2 regions of the Pseudomonas sp. 20-5 genome follow, and region 1 is predicted to be linked to the other one. Evidence: predicted binding sites of a transcription regulator. Region 1 holds the regulator's gene; the other holds the start of a gene.
What was found. The regulator LexA, encoded in region 1, represses DNA repair genes until DNA is damaged. The targets are predictions, from matches to a motif close to CTGTNTNNNNANACAG.
Positions count from the first base shown of each region.

Region 2: recN (DNA repair protein RecN) is a predicted target of LexA. The motif match lies at 2,654-2,669, and genes of this name have one in related genera.

Region 1 is NZ_CM165584.1:2,126,215-2,133,535, forward strand. Features, by position in the region: gene topA (type I DNA topoisomerase) at 1-1,026, shown strand, start outside; gene AC1RB9_RS09950 (DUF6586 family protein) at 1,133-1,651, shown strand; gene AC1RB9_RS09955 (hypothetical protein) at 1,857-2,090, shown strand; gene sulA (SOS-induced cell division inhibitor SulA) at 2,112-2,597, opposite strand; gene lexA (transcriptional repressor LexA) at 2,609-3,223, opposite strand; gene psrA (transcriptional regulator PsrA) at 3,455-4,156, shown strand; gene nagZ (beta-N-acetylhexosaminidase) at 4,358-5,356, shown strand; gene AC1RB9_RS09980 (S-methyl-5'-thioinosine phosphorylase) at 5,368-6,105, shown strand; gene AC1RB9_RS09985 (CsiV family protein) at 6,151-6,780, opposite strand; gene mfd (transcription-repair coupling factor) at 6,791-7,321, opposite strand, start outside.
Region 2 is NZ_CM165584.1:5,396,498-5,403,818, reverse strand. Features, by position in the region: gene AC1RB9_RS24955 (outer membrane protein assembly factor BamE) at 1-381, opposite strand, end outside; gene fur (ferric iron uptake transcriptional regulator) at 479-883, shown strand; gene recN (DNA repair protein RecN) at 953-2,629, opposite strand; gene grpE (nucleotide exchange factor GrpE) at 2,797-3,357, shown strand; gene dnaK (molecular chaperone DnaK) at 3,447-5,360, shown strand; gene dnaJ (molecular chaperone DnaJ) at 5,476-6,609, shown strand; gene dapB (4-hydroxy-tetrahydrodipicolinate reductase) at 6,666-7,321, shown strand, end outside.

The DNA.
Region 1 (7,321 bases):
GGCGACATCGTCACCGATCGGCTCAACGAGAGCTTCGCCAACCTGATGGACTACGGTTTCACCGCCGGGATGGAGGAGCATCTCGACGACGTGGCCCAGGGCGAGCGCGACTGGAAGCACCTGCTCGACGAGTTCTACGGCGATTTCAAGAAGAAGCTCGAGGTGGCTGAAGTCAGCGAGAAGGGGATGCGCGCCAACCAGCCGACCCTGACCAACATTCCCTGCCGCGAGTGCGGCCGGCCGATGATGATTCGTACCGCCTCCACCGGCGTGTTCCTCGGCTGCTCGGGCTACAGCCTGCCGCCGAAGGAGCGTTGCAAGGCGACCGTCAACCTGATTCCCGGCGACGAGATCGCCGCGGACGACGAGGGCGAGTCCGAGTCGCGGGTGTTGCGTGGCAAGCATCGCTGCCCGATCTGCAGTACCGCGATGGACGCCTACCTGCTGGACGAGAAACACAAGCTGCATATCTGCGGCAACAACCCCGACTGTCCGGGCTACGAGATCGAGGAAGGCCAGTACCGGATCAAGGGCTACGAAGGGCCGAGCCTGGAATGCGACAAGTGTGGCAGCGAGATGCAGTTGAAAACCGGCCGTTTCGGCAAGTTCTTCGGTTGCACCAATCCGACCTGCAAGAACACCCGCAAGCTGCTGAAGAATGGCGAGGCGGCGCCGCCGAAGATGGACGCCATCCGCATGCCTGAATTGAAGTGCGAGAAGGTGGACGATATCTACGTGCTGCGCGACGGCGCTTCGGGCATGTTCCTGGCCGCCAGCCAGTTCCCGAAGAACCGCGAGACCCGCGCGCCGTTGGTGAGCGAGATCATCCCGCACAAGGCCGAGCTGGATCCCAAGTACCATTACCTCTGCGACGCTCCGCAGAAAGACCCGGACGGCCGTCCCGCGGTGATCCGTTTCAGCCGCAAGACCAAGGAGCAATACGTGCAGTCCGAGGTCGATGGCAAGCCCACCGGCTGGCGCGCCTTCTACGATGGCGGCAAGTGGAAGGTCGAAGACAAGCGCTGATGGATGGCGCGCCCGCTTGCATGGGGCGCGCTTATACTGCGCGAAGGCCGGGCGCTGACCTGGCCTGCGCTCCGCATTCCTTCCAGTTTTAATCGGGAGTACCGGCATGGCCCAAGAGCTTTATACCCGCACCAACCAGAAGCTGTATTTCGCCGGGTTGGCTCTGGAGGCCTGGAAGCGAGCCGATGCCGAGCGGGCGATGAATGCCCAGGCGATCATCCAGGGGGAGCGCGAGTCGGCGCTGTTCCACCTTTATGGCGCAGTGCTCGGTGTATGCCATGAGATCGCCGGTTACTACCGTCTGCCGCAGGCTGCCGCTCCTCGCGTGGATGCATTGCTGAATGCCGAAGTGCTGGCGGCCGCGCCCAGCCCCGAGCTGGCTGAACTGGTGGAGTTGGCGTCGCAGCCGGAAACCTGGCTGGGCCAGTTGCTGGGCGCCTACTCCGAGCTGTTCCTGCCGCCGCGACCGACCAAGGCAGCGAAGATCGACCCCAGCACGCCGTTGATCGTTGCCGTGAGTATCGACGAAGAAGCCCCCTTGCTTTCTCGCGAAACCCTCGAGGAATGGCGGCAGTCGCTGAAGCAATTGGTCCTGCGTTTTCGCGAGAGCCTGACGGAGCTGTAACGCCGTCGTCATTCGCCGATCAGCGGTAGGACATTTTCCTACCGTTCCACTCGGTTGATTTGCCAGCAAAAAAATTTAGCGGATGCCGTCCGGGCGCTCTGGAACCGCCGTTACAGGCGCGAGAGGGGAACCGGAAGGCGGATGCGGGCTAGGGATGCACTGGATGGGCTGTTACAATGTCGCGTCTTCGTAGAGAGCGTCTGTCATGCCAACATCCTTCCTTGAAATCGTAGAAATGCCCGACGGGCGCATCGTGCTGCGTCGCGCCGATGACGAGGAGGCGTTGGTGACTCTGGAGTTCTCCGGGGACGCGAAGAATTTCCTGCAAGGCCAGCATGTCGAAGTGGCCAAGGCCATGTTCAATGTCGGCGTGCAAATGGCCGGTCGTCTTGCCGAGGGCGAGATGGAACACGACGAAGGCCCCCGCGTCCTGCACTGAACGCTGTCCCCCGCCGTTTTTTCAACCCAGACGAATATTCAGGCTCTGTGCTTGGCCCAGTTGGGCGGCGCGGGACAGTTGCTTGCGCGCCGCCCGGCTCAGCGGTTCCAGCCAACTGACCACGGTGTGGCTGCGGCCCAGGCGCAAGGCCTCGCAACTGAGCGCCAGGGCAGCGGCGTTGTCCTTCGCCTGCAGTAGCAGGATGCGCTCGCGGTTCAGGCCGGCGCGGCGCAGCCATTCATGGGTCAGGCTCGCCGGCGGAGCGATCAGGGTCAGCCAGCGGGCATCCTGTTCCTCGCTGAGCTCGCGGAGAATCGGTGCGAGCAGGGTCAGGCAGTGCCCCGGCAGGCCGCTGAGCGAAAGTTCGCTAAAGGCAGCGGGTTCCTCGATGGAGGCACTGGAAGGGCTGTCGATGACATCGTCGAGCAAGGGTGCGCCGTTGCTGGCCCAGAACGCTTCCTGGAACAGTGGCAACTGGGCGCTGGGCAGCGAGTGGGAGGTCTGCATGGTATCTCCTGTCAGCGCCGGATCACGCCGACGCTCAAGCCTTCGATGATCAGTTCCTGCTCCTTCAGATCGACTTCGATCGGAGCGAACTCAGGGTTTTCCGCCAGCAGCCAGACCTTGCTGCCTTCGCGCTTGAAGCGTTTCACCGTGACCTCCTCGCCGATCCGCGCGACCACCACCTGGCCGTTGCGCGCTTCGCGGGTGACGTGGACGGCCAGCAGGTCGCCGTCGAGGATGCCGATGTCCTTCATGCTCATGCCGCGCACGCGCAACAGGTAGTCGGCGCGAGGATTGAAGAAGGCGGGATTGATACGGCAGGATTCCTCGATGTTCTGTTCGGCGAGGATCGGTGCGCCGGCGGCGACCCGTCCGATCACCGGCAGGCCCTCATCGTCGTTGGCGGCATGCGGTTCGAAGCCGGGAATGCGGATGCCGCGAGAGGCGCCCGGAGTCATTTCGATGGCGCCCTTGCGTGCCAGCGCCTTGAGGTGCTCCTCGGCGGCGTTCGGCGACTTGAAGCCGAGTTCCTGGGCGATTTCCGCCCGGGTCGGCGGAAAGCCGTGGTCTTCCAGGCAGCGCTTGATGAAGGAGAGGATCTCGGCTTGGCGGGGCGTCAGCTTCTGCATGTCGTCGCTCTGTGTTTTTATCCAGTGACTGGGATTATATACAGTGAGCGGGGCGTGGCAATGATTTTCCGCATGACATTTCGTCCTGCGTCACGATGAAGTTGGCCAGTGTCTTGCTTCCGTTTTTCGGGACTTCTCTGTAATTTTCCTGACTGGTGCGTCATCTGCCGCTTGACAAGGGATGTGGCTGAAACGTATGTTTCAAACAAGTGTTTGTCAGGCGGAGAAACCATGGCCCAGTCGGAAACCGTCGAACGCATTCTCGATGCGGCGGAACAGCTGTTCGCGGAAAAAGGCTTCGCCGAAACCTCGTTGCGTCTGATCACCAGCAAGGCCGGGGTCAACCTGGCGGCGGTGAATTATCACTTCGGTTCGAAGAAGGCGCTGATCCAGGCGGTGTTCTCGCGTTTCCTCGGGCCATTCTGCGCCAGCCTGGAAAAGGAGCTGGATCGTCGCCAGGCCAAGCCCGAGGCCCAGCACGCCACCCTGGAGGACCTCCTGCACCTGCTGGTGTCCCAGGCGATGGCGGTGAAGCCGCGCAGCGGCAACGACCTGTCGATCTTCATGCGCTTGCTCGGCCTGGCCTTCAGCCAGAGCCAGGGGCACCTGCGCAAGTACCTGGAGGAGGTCTACGGCAAGGTCTTCCGGCGCTACATGCTGCTGGTCAACGAGGCTGCGCCGAAGCTGCCGCCCATCGAGCTGTTCTGGCGCGTGCACTTCATGCTCGGCGCGGCCGCCTTCAGCATGTCGGGGATCAAGGCCCTGCGGGCGATGGCGGAAACCGATTTCGGCGTGAACACTTCCACCGAGCAGGTGATGCACCTGATGGTGCCGTTCTTCGCTGCCGGCATGCGCGCCGAGAGCGGCATCGACGATCCGCTGCTGGCCGGGGCGCAACTGCGCCCGCGGAACAAGACGCCCGCCAAGGCCTGATTGCAGACGGCGCCCCAGGGCGCCGTTTTCCTTTCTCCTTTCTCTGTGCTCCGGGCGGAACTCCATGCGCCAGGCCGGCTCCATTGGCAGGCGCGCGGTACCGCCCCGGGACTTAAGTCTTTCTGCCGGGTGCAGTACAGTGTGCGCTGTCTGAGGCCCGTGACGGCGGGCTTCGCTGATTTCCAGGCCATAGGACTCTTCATGCAAGGCTCTCTGATGCTCGACATCGGCGGCACCTGGCTGACCGCCGAGGACCGCCAAATCCTGCGCCACCCCGAGGTGGGCGGGCTGATCATCTTCGCTCGCAACATCGAGCATCCTGCCCAGGTTCGCGAACTGTGTGCGGCCATTCGCGCCATCCGTCCCGACCTGTTGCTGGCCGTCGACCAGGAAGGAGGGCGCGTGCAGCGCCTGCGCCAGGGCTTCGTGCGCCTGCCGGCGATGCGCGCGATCGCCGACAACCCCAATGCCGAAGAGCTGGCCGAGCATTGTGGCTGGCTGATGGCGACCGAGGTGCAGGCGGTCGGCCTCGACCTGAGTTTCGCGCCGGTGCTGGATCTCGACCACCAGCGCAGCGCCGTGGTCGGTAGCCGCGCCTTCGAGGGCGACCCGGAGCGTGCCGCGCTGCTTGCCGGTGCTTTCATTCGCGGCATGCATGCCGCCGGGATGGCCGCCACCGGCAAGCATTTTCCCGGTCACGGCTGGGCCGAGGCCGATTCCCATGTGGCGATTCCCGAAGACGCGCGCAGTCTCGAGGAAATCCGGCGCAGCGACCTGGTTCCGTTCGCCCGCCTGGCCGGACAGCTCGACGCGCTGATGCCGGCCCATGTCATCTATCCGCAGGTCGACCCGCAGCCCGCCGGCTTTTCCCGGCGCTGGTTGCAGGAGATCCTGCGCGGCGAGCTGAAGTTCGACGGGGTGATATTCAGCGACGACCTGTCGATGGCCGGCGCCCATGTGGTCGGCGACGCCGCCAGCCGCATCGAGGCCGCCCTGGCCGCGGGCTGCGACATGGGCCTGGTGTGCAACGACCGGGCTTCCGCCGAGCTGGCCCTGGCTGCCCTGCAACGCCTGAAGGTGACCCCGCCGTCGCGTCTGCAACGCATGCGTGGCAAGGGCTACGCGAATACCGACTATCGCCAGCAGCCGCGCTGGCTGGAAGCACTGTCCGCGTTGCGCGCCGCGCAACTGATTGATTGAGGGAGCTGTCGATGAGTGTCTACGCGATTATCGGAGGAACCGGCCTGACCCAGCTGGAAGGGCTGACGCTGAGCGAGTCCCTGCCGATCGAAACGCCGTATGGCGCGCCGTCCGCGCCGCTCCAGCGTGGCCGCTACGCCGGGCGCGAGGTGCTGTTCCTGGCACGTCACGGTCATCCGCACCGCTTCCCGCCGCACCAAGTGAACTACCGGGCCAATCTCTGGGCGCTGAAGCAGGCGGGTGCCGAGGCGGTGATCGCGGTCAACGCGGTGGGTGGCATCCATGCGGCGATGGGAACGGGGCACCTGTGCGTGCCGCACCAGTTGATCGACTACACCTCGGGACGCGAGCACACCTATTTCGCCGGCGATATCGAGCATGTCACCCATATCGACTTCAGCCACCCCTATGACGAGCCGTTGCGCCAGCGCCTGATCGAGGCGTTGCGTGCGTTGGGGCTGGCGCACAGCAGCCATGGGGTCTACGCCTGCACCCAAGGGCCGCGCCTGGAAACGGTGGCGGAAATCGCCCGGTTGGAGCGGGACGGCAACGATATCGTCGGCATGACCGGCATGCCCGAGGCGGCACTGGCCCGCGAGCTGGACCTGCCCTACGCCTGCCTGGCGCTGGTGGTCAATCCCGCGGCGGGCAAGTCGGCGGGGATCATCACCATGGCCGAAATCGAACAGGCGTTGCACGATGGCATCGGCAAGGTGCGCGAGGTGCTGGCGCGGGTCCTGGCCGGCTAGGCGGCCATCGCAACGAAAAAAAGGCCGCTATTGCGGCCTTTTTCGCTATTGCGCAGGAGGTGCGGCGTCGAAGCCGCCTTCGACGGGGGGCGCGTCCGCCGGTGCCTGCTGTTCTTCCATTTCCATGGGATTGGGGGCGGCGGGACGGGCGCCGACCGGCACCACTTTGATCAGGATGCCCAGGCTCGGATGGTCGAGATAGGTCAGTTCGCCATTCTTCAGCCGCGTGCCCTGCCTGATGTGCTGGCTGCCGGCGAGGAAACCGTCGTCGCCGAAGCGATTGACCCAGAAATCGGCCTCCATGTCGACGAAGCGCACCTGGCTGAGGGTCAGCGTACCTTCCACCGGGAAATGATGATCCTGTTCCTGGCCTTCGCTGAGGGCGATCTTCACCGGGGTCTCGCCGATGTCCTGGCGCCAGGCCTTGTGCAGCAGCACGGTGTAGCCGTTGTCCTGGCTGAGCTTGGCGAGCTGGTTGTCGAGCGCGGTGGCGCGCAGGGCGTCGCTGGCCAGCGGCTGTGCGCCGGTGGCCCAGTCGTCCGGGGCCGGCTGGCTGGACGGCACGGCATCGCCGGCCTGGCGGAACACCACCAGTTCCACCTGGTAGGGACCGCCGGCGAATGCCGCGGGGGCGGCCAGTGAGAGCAGCAGGGCAAGGCAACGGAACAAGCGCATAGGCTAATCCTTAGGTGGTTTGCGGTGTCAGGCGCTCGAACAGCGCCTCCAGGGTATTGAAGCGTTCTTCCGGTCGTTCCATGGGCACCTGGAAGCGGAACAGGGTTGCGCCTTCGAACTTGTAGCGGTTCGGCTGGCCCTGGATCAGCTTGATCAATACCAGCGGGTCGACCTGGGTATCGGCGGCGAATTCTATACGACCGCCCTGCGGTCCGGCATCGACCTTGAGTATTCCAAGTTTTTCCGCCTGCAGTTTCAGAAGGGTCAGGCGCATCAGGTTCTTCGCCGGATCGGGCAGGAGCCCGAAGCGGTCGATCATCTCCACCTGCAACTCGCGCAAACCTTCCTCGTCAGGGGCGTTGGCGATGCGCTTGTAGAGGATCAGCCGGGCATGCACGTCGGGCAGGTAATCCTCGGGGATCAGCGCAGGCACCCGCAGGTTGACCTCCGGCCCGCCGCCCAGTGGCTGCTCGAGGTTCGGTTGCTCGCCCTTGCGGATGGCCTTCACCGCCCGTTCGAGCATTTCCATGTAGAGGGTGAA
Region 2 (7,321 bases), 3.1 Mb from region 1:
GACGGTGGTGCTGCCTTCCTTGCCGAGGATCGCTTCGTCGCGGCTGACGCCGGGCATGAAGTCGCCGTTCAGGCCGGCCAGCTGGTCGCTGTCGTTGAAGAACAGGCTGACGCGCTCCTGCTGGCGACGACCGCCGCCCGGCTGGATGCTGTAGAGGTAGTCCCAACGATTGGCGTGGAAGGTATCGACGATGAGCGGGTTGCCCATGATAAACCGCACTTGGCGTCGGGTCATTCCGGGACGCAACTGGTCTATCATGTCCTGCGTTACGACGTTGCCTTGCTGGATGTCGATTTTATAGACGCCAGGAAACGAGCAACCGGCGAGTGCGGCAAGCCCCGCGAAAGCGAGACAGGTCAGCATGAGCTTGGCGTTTTGCATCGGTGAGCGACTTCCACTATCTTGGCTGGGCAAATAAAAGCCCGATCATACCCGTATTCCGGGATACTGCGAAACATCCCGCGCTGAGAAAGCAGACATGGTTGAAAATAGCGAACTTCGAAAAGCCGGCCTTAAAGTGACCCTGCCGCGGGTCAAGATCCTGCAGATGCTCGACTCGGCCGAGCAACGCCACATGAGCGCCGAAGACGTGTACAAGGCGCTGATGGAAGCAGGCGAGGACGTGGGCCTGGCAACCGTCTATCGGGTGCTGACCCAGTTCGAGGCCGCCGGCCTGGTGGTGCGTCACAACTTCGATGGCGGCCATGCCGTGTTCGAGCTCGCCGATAGCGGCCACCACGACCACATGGTCTGCGTCGATACCGGCGAGGTGATCGAGTTCATGGATGCGGAAATCGAGAAGCGCCAGAAGGAAATCGTCCGCGAGCGCGGCTTCGAGCTGGTCGATCACAATCTGGTGCTCTACGTGCGCAAGAAGAAGTAGTCGCGCAACGGTTCCATGCGAAAACGGCGACCCTGGGGTCGCCGTTTTCATTTTCCATTGAAGGAACGTTCAGTTCTGGGCGGCCAGGTTGACCAGTTTCTTCGCGTGGGCCAGGGATTCCTTGGTCAGGTCGACGCCGCCGAGCATGCGGGCGATCTCCTCGATCCGCTGGGCCTTGTTCAGGGTGGCGACCGCCGTACGGGTTTCGCTGCTGCCGCGTTCCTTGTGCACGAACAGGTGCTGGTGGCCCTGGGCGGCGACCTGCGGCAAGTGGGTCACGGTGAGGACCTGGCCGCGTTCGCCGAGGCGGCGCAGCAACTGTCCGACCACTTCGGCGGTGGGGCCGCCGATGCCGACGTCGACTTCGTCGAAGACCAGGGTGGGGATGCGCGAGGTCTGTGCCGTGATCACCTGGATCGCCAGGCTGATCCGCGACAGTTCGCCGCCCGAGGCGACCTTGGCCAGCCCTTTCAGCGGCTGCCCGGGGTTGGCGCTGACCAGGAACTCCACGCTTTCCAGTCCGTTGGCCTGCGGCTCGGCGCTGTCGCCGGGATGCAGGACGATGGCGAAGCGCCCCCCGGGCATGCCCAGGCGCTGCATCTCCTGCTCCACGCTGGCGGCAAGAGGTGCGGCCGCGGCCTGGCGCAGGCGGCTCAGTTCTTCGGCTTTTTCCTGGTAATGCCGGGCGTAGGCGGCCAGCTCGTCGCCCAGGCGTCCGACCGCTTCGTCGTCGGCGTTCAGCGCCTCCAGTTCGTCGAACAGGCGCTGCTGCAGGTCGGCCAGTTCGGCGGGCTGGACCCGGTGCTTGCGCGCCAGGGAGTAAATGACGTCCAGGCGCTCCTCGACCTGCTGCTGGCGATTGGGATCGGCATCGAAGTGGTCGACGAAGCGGTTCAGTTCGCCGATCGCCTCCTCGACCTGGATCTGCGCGCTGGACAACAGGTTGACCGCTTCGCCGAGAGCGGCGGGCTGGCCGCTGAACGAGGTCAGGCGGTTGAGGCTGGCATTGAGCGCGGAAAGGACGTTGCCGGCATCGCTCTCGCTGCACATTTCCACGACTTGGCGGCAGGCGGCGAGCAGGCTTTCGGCGTTGCTCAGGGTCTTCTGCTCCTGCTCCAGGCTTTCCAGTTCGTTTTCGCCGAGGGACAGGTTTTCCAGTTCTTCCAGCTGGTAGCTGAGCAACTGGTGGCGGGCGCGCTGTTCGTCGCCGCTACGCGACAGGCGTTCGAGTTCCTGGCTGGTCTGCTTCCAGCGTTGCGCGGCGAGCTGCACCTGGCGCGCCAGCTCCTGGCAGCCGGCGTACTCGTCGAGCAGGCGCCGGTGGGTCTCGCTCTTCAGCAGCGACTGGTGCTCGTGCTGGCTATGGATGTCGATCAGCAGTTCGCCCAGGCTCTTCAGGTCGCCCAGCGGGCAAGGCGTGCCGTTGATGTAGGCACGCGAGCGACCTTCGGCAGTGATCACCCGGCGCAGGATGCACGGACCGTCCTGTTCCAGGTCGCGCTCGGCGAGCCAGTCGCGGGCCTCGGCGATGGCGCTGACGTCGAAGCTGGCGAGAATGTCGGCCTTGTCCGCTCCGGGACGGACCGCGCCGCTGTCGGCGCGGTCGCCGAGGGTAAGGCCGAGGGCGTCGAGCATGATCGACTTGCCCGCACCGGTTTCGCCGGTGATCACGCTCATGCCGGTAGCGAGTTCGAGATCCAGGTGCTCGACGATGGCGTAGTTGTGAACGGACAGGTGAACCAGCATGGCGGGCGGCTCCGTGGGTTTTGTCTGGTTATTTATACAGTATTTTTTCCGGCTGGCAATTGCCGCTCGCCCCTTGAACCGTGGAAAGCCGTCCCCATATAGCCGGCAACGTTGCGAACTTATGCGTTCGCCTTGTATTTGCCAGCTTATTTTTGAAGGAGAGTGGCATGGCTGACGAACAGCAGACCCTGGATCAACAGACCCCCGAGCAGCCCACCGGCGCCGCCGAGGACCTGACCGCCCGCGTGCAGGAGCTGGAGGAGCAGCTGGCTGCCGCCCAGGACCAGGCGCTGCGCATGGTCGCGGATCTGCAGAACGTACGCCGGCGTGCGGAGCAGGATGTCGAGAAGGCGCACAAGTTCGCGCTGGAGAAATTCGCCGGCGACCTGCTGGCGGTGGTCGACACCCTCGAGCGCGGCCTGGAGATGTCCGATCCCAACGACGAGGCGATCAAGCCGATGCGCGAAGGGATGGAACTGACCCTGAAGATGTTCGACGACACCCTGCGCCGCTACCAGGTGGAGGCGCTGAACCCGGAAGGCGAGCCTTTCAACCCCGAGCAGCACCAGGCGATGGCCATGCAGGAAAGCGCTTCGGCCGAGCCGGGCAGTGTCCTCAAGGTGTTCCAGAAAGGCTACCTGCTCAACGGCCGCCTGCTGCGTCCGGCGATGGTGGTGGTCAGCAAGGCGCCGGCGGAAACCCCGCCTTCCATCGACGAGCAGGCTTGAAATTCGACGCGACGACCCCATCTGGGTAGTCAACCGAGCACGAGACCCACGGGCGGGTCGCACGGAATCAAAGTTTCTGGAGAGTGAATATGGGCAAAATCATTGGCATCGACCTGGGTACCACCAACTCCTGCGTGGCTATCCTGGAGAACGGTAACGTCAAGGTCATCGAGAACGCCGAGGGCGCGCGTACCACCCCCTCGATCATCGCCTACACCAACGATGGCGAAACCCTGGTGGGCCAGCCGGCCAAGCGCCAGGCGGTCACCAACCCGCAGAACACCCTGTATGCGGTGAAGCGCCTGATCGGCCGTCGCTTCGAAGAGAACGTGGTTCAGAAAGACATCCAGATGGTGCCGTACAGCATCGTCAAGGCCGACAACGGCGACGCCTGGGTGGAAGTGAAGGGCCAGAAGATGGCGCCTCCGCAGATTTCCGCCGAAGTGCTGAAGAAAATGAAGAAGACCGCCGAAGACTACCTCGGCGAGCCGGTCACCGAAGCGGTGATCACCGTTCCGGCCTACTTCAACGACAGCCAGCGCCAGGCCACCAAGGACGCCGGCCGCATCGCCGGCCTCGACGTCAAGCGGATCATCAACGAGCCGACCGCGGCGGCGCTGGCCTATGGCCTGGACAAGGCCAAGGGCGACCACACCGTGATCGTCTATGACCTGGGCGGCGGTACCTTCGACGTGTCGGTGATCGAGATCGCCGAAGTCGACGGCGAGCACCAGTTCGAAGTGCTGGCCACCAACGGCGACACCTTCCTCGGCGGCGAAGACTTCGACATCCGCCTGATCGACTACCTCGTCGACGAGTTCAAGAAGGAAAGCGGCATCAACCTGAAGGGCGACCCGCTGGCCATGCAGCGTCTGAAGGAAGCGGCCGAGAAAGCCAAGATCGAGCTGTCCTCGACCCAGCAGACCGACGTCAACCTGCCGTACGTGACTGCCGACGCGAGCGGTCCGAAGCACCTGAACGTCAAGGTTTCCCGCGCCAAGCTGGAGTCCCTGGTCGAAGACCTGGTGCAGCGCACCATCGAGCCGTGCCGCACCGCGCTGAAGGATGCCGGCCTGGATGTTTCCGATATCCATGAAGTGATCCTGGTCGGCGGCCAGACCCGCATGCCGCTGGTACAGAAGACCGTTGCCGAGTTCTTCGGCAAGGAAGCGCGCAAGGACGTCAACCCGGACGAAGCCGTGGCTGTCGGTGCCGCCATCCAGGGCGCGGTCCTGGCCGGCGACGTGAAGGACGTGCTGCTGCTCGACGTGACCCCGCTGACCCTCGGCATCGAGACCCTGGGCGGCGTGATGACCGGTCTGATCGAGAAGAACACCACCATCCCGACCAAGAAGTCGCAGGTGTTCTCCACCGCCGACGACAACCAGGGCGCGGTGACCATCCACGTGCTGCAGGGCGAGCGCAAGCAGGCCGCGCAGAACAAGTCGCTGGGCAAGTTCGACCTGGCCGACATTCCGCCGGCTCCGCGCGGCGTGCCGCAGATCGAGGTGACCTTCGATATCGATGCCAACGGCATCCTGCACGTCTCGGCGAAGGACAAGGCCACCGGCAAGCAGCAGTCCATCGTGATCAAGGCATCCTCCGGCCTGTCCGAGGATGAGATCCAGCAGATGGTCCGCGATGCCGAGGCGAACGCCGAGGAGGACCGCAAGTTCGAGGAACTGGCTGCCGCTCGCAACCAGGGCGACGCGCTGGTCCACGCGACCCGCAAGATGATCACCGAGGCGGGCGACAAGGCCACCGCCGAGGACAAGGCGACCATCGAGAAGGCGCTGGGCGAGCTGGAAGCGGCGGTGAAGGGCGACGACAAGGCCGAGATCGAGGCCAAGATGAACGCTCTGTCCCAGGCTTCCACCCCGCTGGCGCAGAAGATGTACGCCGAACAGGCCCAGCAGGGCGAAGACGCTCCCCAGGGCGAGCAGGCGAAAGCCGCTGACGACGTGGTGGACGCCGAGTTCGAAGAGGTCAAGGACAACAAGTAAGCCCCGGCTTGCTTCTGCCCCGCGTGCCGGCCAGGCCGGTACGCATGATCCGCCACGCGGGAGCCTGCTCCCGCGTTGGCGTGTCTGGAGGGTCCTTAATTGAGACGGAAAGGTTATGGCGAAACGAGACTTTTACGAGGTTCTGGGGGTTGAGCGTGGCGCCAGCGAGGCGGACCTGAAGAAGGCCTACCGCCGCCTGGCGATGAAATACCACCCGGACCGCAATCCTGGCGACAAGGAAGCCGAGGACAAGTTCAAGGAGGCCAACGAGGCCTACGAGGTCCTCTCCGATGCCAGCAAGCGGGCGGCCTACGACCAGTACGGCCATGCCGGCGTCGATCCGAATATGGGTGGGGGCGCTGGCGCCGGTTTCGGCGGGGCGAGCTTCTCCGACATCTTCGGCGATGTGTTCAGCGATTTCTTCGGTGGCGGCGGTGCCCGCGGTGGCTCGCGCGGCGGCGCGCAGCGCGGCGCGGACCTGCGCTACACCCTGGACCTCGACCTGGAGGAGGCGGTACGTGGCACCACCGTCACCATCCGCGTGCCGACCCTGGTCGGTTGCAAGACCTGCAACGGCAGCGGCGCCAAGCCCGGCACCACACCGGTCACCTGCACCACTTGCGGCGGTATCGGCCAGGTGCGCATGCAGCAGGGCTTCTTCTCGGTCCAGCAGACCTGCCCGCGCTGCCACGGCACCGGCAAGATGATTTCCGATCCCTGTGGCTCCTGCCATGGCCAGGGGCGCGTGGAAGAGCAGAAGACCCTGTCGGTGAAGGTGCCGGCCGGCGTCGACACCGGCGACCGCATCCGCCTCACCGGCGAAGGCGAGGCCGGCAGCATGGGTGGTCCGGCGGGCGACCTGTACGTGGTGGTCAATGTGCGCGAGCACCCGATCTTCCAGCGCGACGGCAAGCATCTGTACTGCGAAGTGCCGATCAGTTTCGCCGACGCTGCGTTGGGTGGCGAGCTGGAAGTGCCGACGCTGGATGGCCGGGTCAAGCTGAAGATTCCGGAAAGCACCCAGACCGGCAAGCTGTTCCGCCTGCGCGGCAAGGGCGTGGCCCCGGTGCGCGGCGGCGGCGCCGGCGACCTGATGTGCAAGGTGGTGGTGGAAACCCCGGTGAACCTGGACAAGCGCCAGCGCGAGCTGCTCGAGGAGTTCCGCAAGTCGTTGCAGAGCGACACCTCGCATTCGCCCAAGGCCAGTGGCTGGTTCGAAGGCATGAAGCGTTTCTTCGACGACCTATAAACAAAGCCATGGGCGCGGCCTGACAGCCGCGTCCGGGTTCCGCGTGGAGTGGTTTTATGCGACGTATAGCCGTAGTGGGCGCCGCCGGGCGCATGGGCAAGAACCTGATCGAGGCCGTTCAGCAGACCGGCGGTGCCGCCGGGCTGACGGCGGCGGTGGATCGTCCGGATAGCACCCTGGTGGGGGCGGACGCCGGCGAGCTGGCCGGTCTCGGCCGGATCGGCGTGCCGCTGTCCGGGGACCTGGGCAAGGTCTGCGAGGAGTTCGACGTCCTGATCGACTTCACCCATCCCTCCGTAACCCTGAAGAACATCGAACAGTGCCGCAAGGCGCGCCGCGCGATGGTCATCGGCACCACCGGCTTCAGCGCCGACGAGAAGCTGCTGCTGGCCGAGGCGGCGAAGGATATCCCGATCGTCTTCGCTGCCAACTTCAGCGTCGGCGTGAACCTTTGCCTGAAGCTTCTGGATACCGCGGCACGGGTGCTGGGCGACGAAGTGGATATCGAGATCATCGAGGCCCATCACCGGCACAAGGTCGATGCACCGTCCGGCACCGCCTTGCGCATGGGCGAGGTGGTAGCCCAGGCGCTCGGCCGGGACCTCCAGGAAGTGGCGGTCTACGGACGTGAGGGGCAGACCGGCGCGCGGGCGCGGGAAACCATCGGCTTCGCCACCGTGCGCGCCGGCGACGTAGTGGGCGACCACACCGT